DNA from 3 places in the Vagococcus carniphilus genome. Region 1 is predicted to be linked to each of the others. Evidence: riboswitches for the same ligand, from Rfam matches in the RefSeq annotation. Region 1 holds a riboswitch; each other region holds the start of a gene.

Region 1 (2,272 bases):
TAATACCACAGTCTCTTTTTTTACGGGTTTGAGGCAGAAGAGGCTGCTCGTTCTTCAGCATGAACAAAATCAATAGCAGCAACAAGTAGAACGATGAGATGCTCATATGATTGATCAAAAATATTAATTTCATATGTACTACTCATAGCTAACCATTTTTCTGAAATGTGAGCAATTTTTTTATTGCCACGATAAATATCAAAATTCTTATCTAGCCAATCCCCATCAATTTGAATATTTTCACTTTTAATACGATATTTTGGTTTAAAAAAGGTAAATTCTTTTTCGATTAAGATAGGAGAGTCATCGAAAACATCAACGGTAAATTTAGGTAAGAGTTTAAATAATTCTTTTGTCACAGTTCCAATTTGTTCATCATTTTGATCAACCATTGAAAAAGATTTTGGACTCTTAAAGAGGCTACCATGCACACGGTAGATGATGCTTCCATCTTCGTCTTTAATGGCAAATTTTTCGTTAAAGCTAAGCATTTTTTGCTTCATAAATAAAGTTCTCATTTTTTACCACTCCTTTGCTTCACTTATATTTACTTTATTATTAGTTAAAGGAGATTGCAATAAGAATCAAAAATTCTGTTACTTTCTTGTTGTAAAAGGTAAAAATATCAAAATATTGTTGTTTATTCTTTATGTTATAGGCAGTTAGTAAAAAGTATAATACAATGGAGTCAAATTAAATATGCATGTCTAAAATTGGGAATGAGGTGAAAATCCTCAGCAGCCCCTTTCTACTGTATACGCTGATGAAATCTCGAAAACCACTGAATAGGGAAGGTGAGAGAGTAAAATGATGCAAAGCCAGGATACCGTTTTTGACTGCTTAACAATAATTGGATTGGGAAAATTGTTTGTCTTTGTTAATTTTTGGATGATTGTGTCTAAAAGTAACCACTACAAAAAACATTTTTTCAATGTTTTGTAGTGGTTTTTTGTTTTCCAGAGCAAGATATTCATACTTTAAAAGTGAGTCAATATGTGATATTAATCGTAGGTTTCTAACAAAATAGTGTTATTAAACTGTGATAGACTGACGGTAAATAAAGCTTTTATGGAGTGTGAAAAAATGGAAGATAAAAATTTAGAGAGAACGATTCAAGAGTATGTTCCTGGTAAACAAGTTACCTTAGCCCATTTAATCCCTAATGCTGATAAAGAAGTATTTACTAAACTTGGTTTGGCAGAAGATGGGAATGCAATTGGTATTCTAACAATTACGCCAAGTGAAGCTTCTATAATTGGAGCTGATATCGCTAAAAAATCTGGAAATGTCCAAATTGGTTTTATGGACCGTTTTAGTGGTGCTGTGGTTATAACAGGTGAAGTCTCATCGGTGGAAAGTGCTTTAAGACAAGTTAACTCTGTATTGAGTAATGTGCTGAAATTCAACGTTCCTGAAATCACAAGAACGTGAGGCTAACAAAATGAAAAAAATTATTTTAATGGGTGAAACAGGATCAGGAAAAACAACATTAACTCAATGTTTACATGACAAGGAACAGGTTTATCATAAAACACAACAAATTTATCAATTTGATCACGTCATTGATACACCAGGTGAGTTCATGGAAAATCGCTTTTTCTATAATGCATTAGTAAGTGCAGCAGTTGATGCTGAAGTAGTTGGGTTGATTCAAAGTGTGGAACATGTACAAAATTATTTTCCACCAACTTTTTCTTCACGCTTTAATTTACCAGTTGTCGGTATTGTCACGAAGACAGAATTAGCACAGGATAAGACAGATTTAGAACGTTCAAAAATTTTCCTAGAGCAAGCTGGAGCAAGACAAATTTTTATGATTTCAGCTAAAACAGGTGAAGGTATGGCAGAGTTGTTAACTTATTTGGAAGCATAAAAAAATCTTGATAGTTGGCAGACTATCAAGACAAGTAAATGCTTAAGCACTGTGATCTCTTCTATAATTGGCAGGAGTAGAAGAGGTCATTGAGCGGAATGTTTTAATAAAATAACTAGGTTGAGAAAAACCTAAATTTCTAGATATGGTTTCAATACTTAGACTAGATTCAACGAGTAATTTTTTTGCTTCTTCGATTCTTCTTTGGTTAACGTAAGTAACAAAATTGATATTCATTTCTTTTTTGAAAAGTTTACTAAAATAGTACTGACTTAAATAAACGTGGTTAGCAACTTCTTCTAGTGTAATTGGTCGACTTAGATTTTTTTGAATATAAGTTAAAGCTTTCCTGATTTCTTCATTATTGGAAACTTTTTCTTGTTGATTAGATGACTTCTT
Region 2 (2,272 bases), 1.4 Mb from region 1:
AGCTATCTTGATTAGGATTAGCTAAAATGTGGGCCATCGTGACTTGTTTTCCTGGAACATATTCTTGGATTAATCGTTGTTTCTCTTCCAAGCTGCTCCCCCTTTCACTCACTCAATTTAATAGAACTTAATGTTCTACCTCAATTATAGCGTAAAAACTAATCTAGTTTAAAATAATTTTGAAACAATTTGTCTAACATCTTCTTTAGTAGGTGTTTTTGGATTAGTTTTAGTTGTTGGATCTAATAATGCTTCCTCACTAATTGTTGCTAAATGAGGAGTTACATCATCTTTTGTAAATCCAGCATCTATAAAGTTAGCTGGCATATTTAACTTCGCTCTTAATTCAGTGATGCGATTAACTAAACTTCTAACTGCCACTTTACCTTTAGAGTTAGATAAACCTTGTTTTCTAGCTAACGTTGCGTATCTTTCTAGAGCTCTTTGATTCTCATTACTATTATATTGTACGATAGATGGTAACAAGATACCATTAATTCGACCATGTGCTAAATGTAATTTACCACCTACAGTATGTGCAATTCCGTGACATAAACCAAGAGAAACTTGATTAAATGCAAGACCTGCTAGACATGAAGCATAATGAACTTTTTCTCTTGCTTCGCTATCTTTTCCATCAACATAGGCTCTTTCTAAATACTCAAAGATTAACTCCACAGCTTTTTCTGCTAAAGCATCAGAGAAGTCAGTTGCTTCTGTTGATACATAAGCTTCAAGGGCATGTGTTAAAACATCCATACCAGTATCAGCTGTAATAGTTGGAGGTACTGTTTCAACAAGACGTGAATCTAAAATAGCAATATCTGGTTGTAACAAGTCATCCACTAATGGATATTTTAAATTTTCTTTTTTATTTGTGATAACTGAAAAGTCTGTTACTTCTGAACCAGTACCACTTGTTGTTGGAATGATAACTAAAGTTACTTCTTTAATAATATCTAATTTCATTCCCATTAATTTAATCGCTTTGGCTGCGTCAATCGCAGAACCTCCACCAAGAGCAACCATAACACTTGGATTAAACTTGCTTAGCTCTTCTACTCCACTAACAACGTTTTCAATTGTTGGATCAGGAACGATGTCCGTGAAGATAGCGTGTTCGTTTGAATCGTTTATGTTACTTGTTACGAAATTAATCATGCCTGATTCAACCATGAAATTATCAGTAACAACACATATACGTTCGTTTTGAAAATCGTTTAATTTTGTTAAAGCATCTGTACCAATATAAATATCTGTACCGAATTTTACTTGCTTCATTTTTCCACCTCCGATAATAAAAAAAGCCACCAAAAAAAATTCCTTAAATAAGGATTCATTCGGTAGCGTCATTGCCAACTATTATATTTTAGAAAACAAAAAAGGCAAGGACAGCACCCCTTTGTGCTACAACCTACCAGAAGTAAGTATCTCCATTTGCCATTTGTTTTATCAAAACACAAATCGTTGTGTTTATTCAGTATCCAATTATGGTGATTACTGTTAAATAAAACAATAGGTTAAATGTTAGAACTTCTTACTGTATTTATTCTCTAACTACCACTGTTTTGCCTCGAAACAGTAATTACCATGTCGTTAATTATTAGAAAGACCTGACTTAAAGCTTACGCTTATTACAGTGGCGGGACCGTCTTGGAATTTCACCAAAGTTCCATCTAAAAAATAACATTTCTCAATCTATAGCCCGATTCTATCATACTTATTTTTTTATTTCAATGTTTTTTTTAATCATTGTAAAAAACTTGGCTATTTCTTCTGTAGCTTACATCCATTCTGTTTTCTCGATAGTTAACTAATCTTGCAGCAGCAAAGAAATAATCAGATAATCGATTTAAAAATTTTAAAACTTCAGGATTGATTTCGCCTTCTAAACTCGCTGCTACAACAATTCGTTCAGCTCTTCTTGCGATTGTTCTTGCAAAATGAAGTTCACTTGCAACTGGATCTCCACCAGGGATAATAAATTCAGTAATTGGTGGTGGTGAAGCTAAGTATTTATCAATACAACTTTCTAACCACTCAATAGATTCTGCACTTGTTCGATATCCTTTTGTGCTATTTGGTGTCGCCATATCAGTTCCACAATCAAATAGAATTTGTTGAATTTCACCTAAATCTTTTTTGACATCAATGCTACTTTTCATATGACTAACAATAATCCCAATAAAAGAATTTAATTCATCAATTGTTCCGTATGCTTCCACACGGTTAGAACATTTCTTTACTTTTTCGCCACCAATAATACTAGTTT
Region 3 (2,272 bases), 860 kb from region 1:
CCATCCATTTAATTCAGCAAATTCACCTTCAAGTTCAGCTGCTTTAATGCCATCTTCATCTGAAAAATCAGCTTTCATATAAATAGCATCTTTTTCTTGCATCACTTCATAAAGGCGTTTATGTCCCATAATAACAGTGTTTAAAACAGTGTATTCTTCATAGTCAAAATGATTTTGTTTTAAAGTTGCTAAACGTTCATCTGGACCTAGTGTGACGCTTCCTGTTGAAGGGTCTAATTCTCCTGATAAGATTTTTAAGAAAGTTGATTTTCCAGCTCCGTTTGCGCCAATCAACCCATAACAATTTCCTGGTGTGAATTTAATATCTACATCTTCGAATAATTTTTTATCTGGAAATTGCAGACTAACGTTTGATACAGTAATCATGTAATCCCTCACTTTTTTTATTTTGCACAAATTTGTGTGTCTATCCGATTATATCGGGCTTAGAGCATGAATGCAAGGTGTAACTATCTGATTAAAATTTGATCATTAGATAAGATAACAAGATGATTAAGAGAAGTGTTGATCAAAGATAATGTGAAGTGAAATACTAATCAATCTCTAATGAAAGCGGTTCTCATCGGTGCTACAATGAGGCTATTGAAAGATTGGTTGATTGGAAGTTGGTTAAAAACCAACACGGTGACCGCCACTGTAAGAGGGAGTACGTAATCGTTTAATACACTGGATAAAACTGGGAAGTAAGATTATTTACGATGAACTTGAGTCAGGATACATCAACCTTTTTTTATAGGCTTACCTAACGGATTCATTAGGTGGTTTTTTTATGGTGTATTAATTAATTAATTCATGTAAAGAAAAACCAAGGAAACTGTTTATTAGGTTTCCTTGGTTTTTTTGTTTATAAAAAAAGATAAAGGAGTTTTTTTAATGACAAGTAAAACAAAATTATTCATGGGAATGGCATTAAGTACTGCGCTATTATTAGGTGGTTGTGGTTCAACTCAAGATAGTACTAAGACTAAGGAAACGAAGAAAGAAGAGACTCATATAGTAGAAGATATTGCTGGAAACAAGGTTGAGGTTCCTAAAAAAATAAATGGAATGGCCATTACACCTCTTCCATGGTCAGCTATTGTTTATGCTGTTGATGGGTCTGCAGATCATATTATGGGTGCAAGAGAAGGAACAAAACAAGCTTATGATATTTCGATTTTACCTAAGATGGAACCTAAGATGGGAGAAATAGATACGTCTTACATTGATAATAATGGCGGTATCAATATGGAAGAAATAGCTAATGTTAAACCGGATGTAGCTCTTTTATGGGATAGTCAAACAAAAGAAAGAGAGCAACTTGAAAAATTGGGAATTGCTCCAGTTATGATTAACAGTGATACGATTGATAATTTAAAAGCAGGGTTTTCAACTGTTGGTCAGTTACTAGGAAAAGAAAAACGTTCAGATGAAATTAATAAAAACTATGATGAAGCACATGAATATTTATTATCTAAAGAAGATAAAGTTAAAGAGGCTGATAAAGTTAAAGTTTTATTTATGAGAGGCGAGACCTTACAATTACAATCTTTTAGTGTGTATGTTAATGATACAGTCATTGAATTAGCAGGTGGCGAAAATGTGGCTCATGATTTAGTTGGAAAAGGTAATGTGGAATTAAATATGGAACAAATTTATAAATGGAATCCTGATATTATTTTCTTAACTAATTTTGATGAATCTAAACCAAGTGATTTATATGATAATAAGATGGAAGGTAAGGACTGGAGTAAAATTTCAGCAGTTCAGAAAAAACAAGTTTATAAAACACCAAAAGGAATCTATCGTTGGGATGTTGCTGGAGTTGAAACACCATTAATGGTTCGTTACATGGCATCTAAAATTCAACCAGAAATTTTCTCTGATGCGGACTTTGAAAAAGAAGTTAAAATATTCTACAAAGATTTCTTTGATTACAATTTATCAGCTGATGATATGGATTTTATAACAAATCGTGAGGCGAATAAAGAAAGTAAATAAGAGGTAAGAAGACATGAACAACATAAACAAATGGAATGTGAAATGGTTGATTTTAGTCATGACTTTATTACTGGGTGTTACAGCTTTGCTTGCTTTATGCATTGGACGCTATTGGATTAGTCCACAAGATGTTATACGGGTTTTCTTAATTAAAGGAAAAATGCTGGATCAGAGTCTTTCAGGAATGGAAGAAAGTGTTATTTTTACTTTAAGGCTGCCAAGAATTTTAGCTGCTATTTTAATAGGTAGTAGTTTAGCTTTGTCAGGAGCA

What was found. A riboswitch is a leader RNA that binds a small molecule or an ion and turns the genes downstream of it on or off. The one in region 1 is predicted to bind cobalamin.
Region 2: linked by a shared signal. The riboswitch ahead of H9L18_RS11725 (1-propanol dehydrogenase PduQ) and the one ahead of H9L18_RS04970 (BMC domain-containing protein) in region 1 are both predicted to bind cobalamin.
Region 3: linked by a shared signal. The riboswitch ahead of H9L18_RS00665 (ABC transporter substrate-binding protein) and the one ahead of H9L18_RS04970 (BMC domain-containing protein) in region 1 are both predicted to bind cobalamin.

Annotation. Positions count from the first base shown of each region.
Region 1 covers NZ_CP060720.1:996,548-998,819, forward strand. Annotated here, with positions in the region: gene H9L18_RS04965 (LURP-one-related/scramblase family protein) at 21-518, opposite strand; cobalamin riboswitch at 675-849, shown strand; gene H9L18_RS04970 (BMC domain-containing protein) at 1,084-1,431, shown strand; gene H9L18_RS04975 (EutP/PduV family microcompartment system protein) at 1,442-1,873, shown strand; gene H9L18_RS04980 (PocR ligand-binding domain-containing protein) at 1,916-2,272, opposite strand, start outside.
Region 2 covers NZ_CP060720.1:2,409,632-2,411,903, forward strand. Annotated here, with positions in the region: gene H9L18_RS11720 (BMC domain-containing protein) at 1-91, opposite strand, end outside; gene H9L18_RS11725 (1-propanol dehydrogenase PduQ) at 169-1,281, opposite strand; adenosylcobalamin (AdoCbl) riboswitch at 1,554-1,701, opposite strand; gene H9L18_RS11730 (cob(I)yrinic acid a,c-diamide adenosyltransferase) at 1,746-2,272, opposite strand, start outside.
Region 3 covers NZ_CP060720.1:138,278-140,549, reverse strand. Annotated here, with positions in the region: gene H9L18_RS00670 (ABC-F family ATP-binding cassette domain-containing protein) at 1-387, opposite strand, end outside; cobalamin riboswitch at 558-763, shown strand; gene H9L18_RS00665 (ABC transporter substrate-binding protein) at 895-2,001, shown strand; gene H9L18_RS00660 (FecCD family ABC transporter permease) at 2,015-2,272, shown strand, end outside.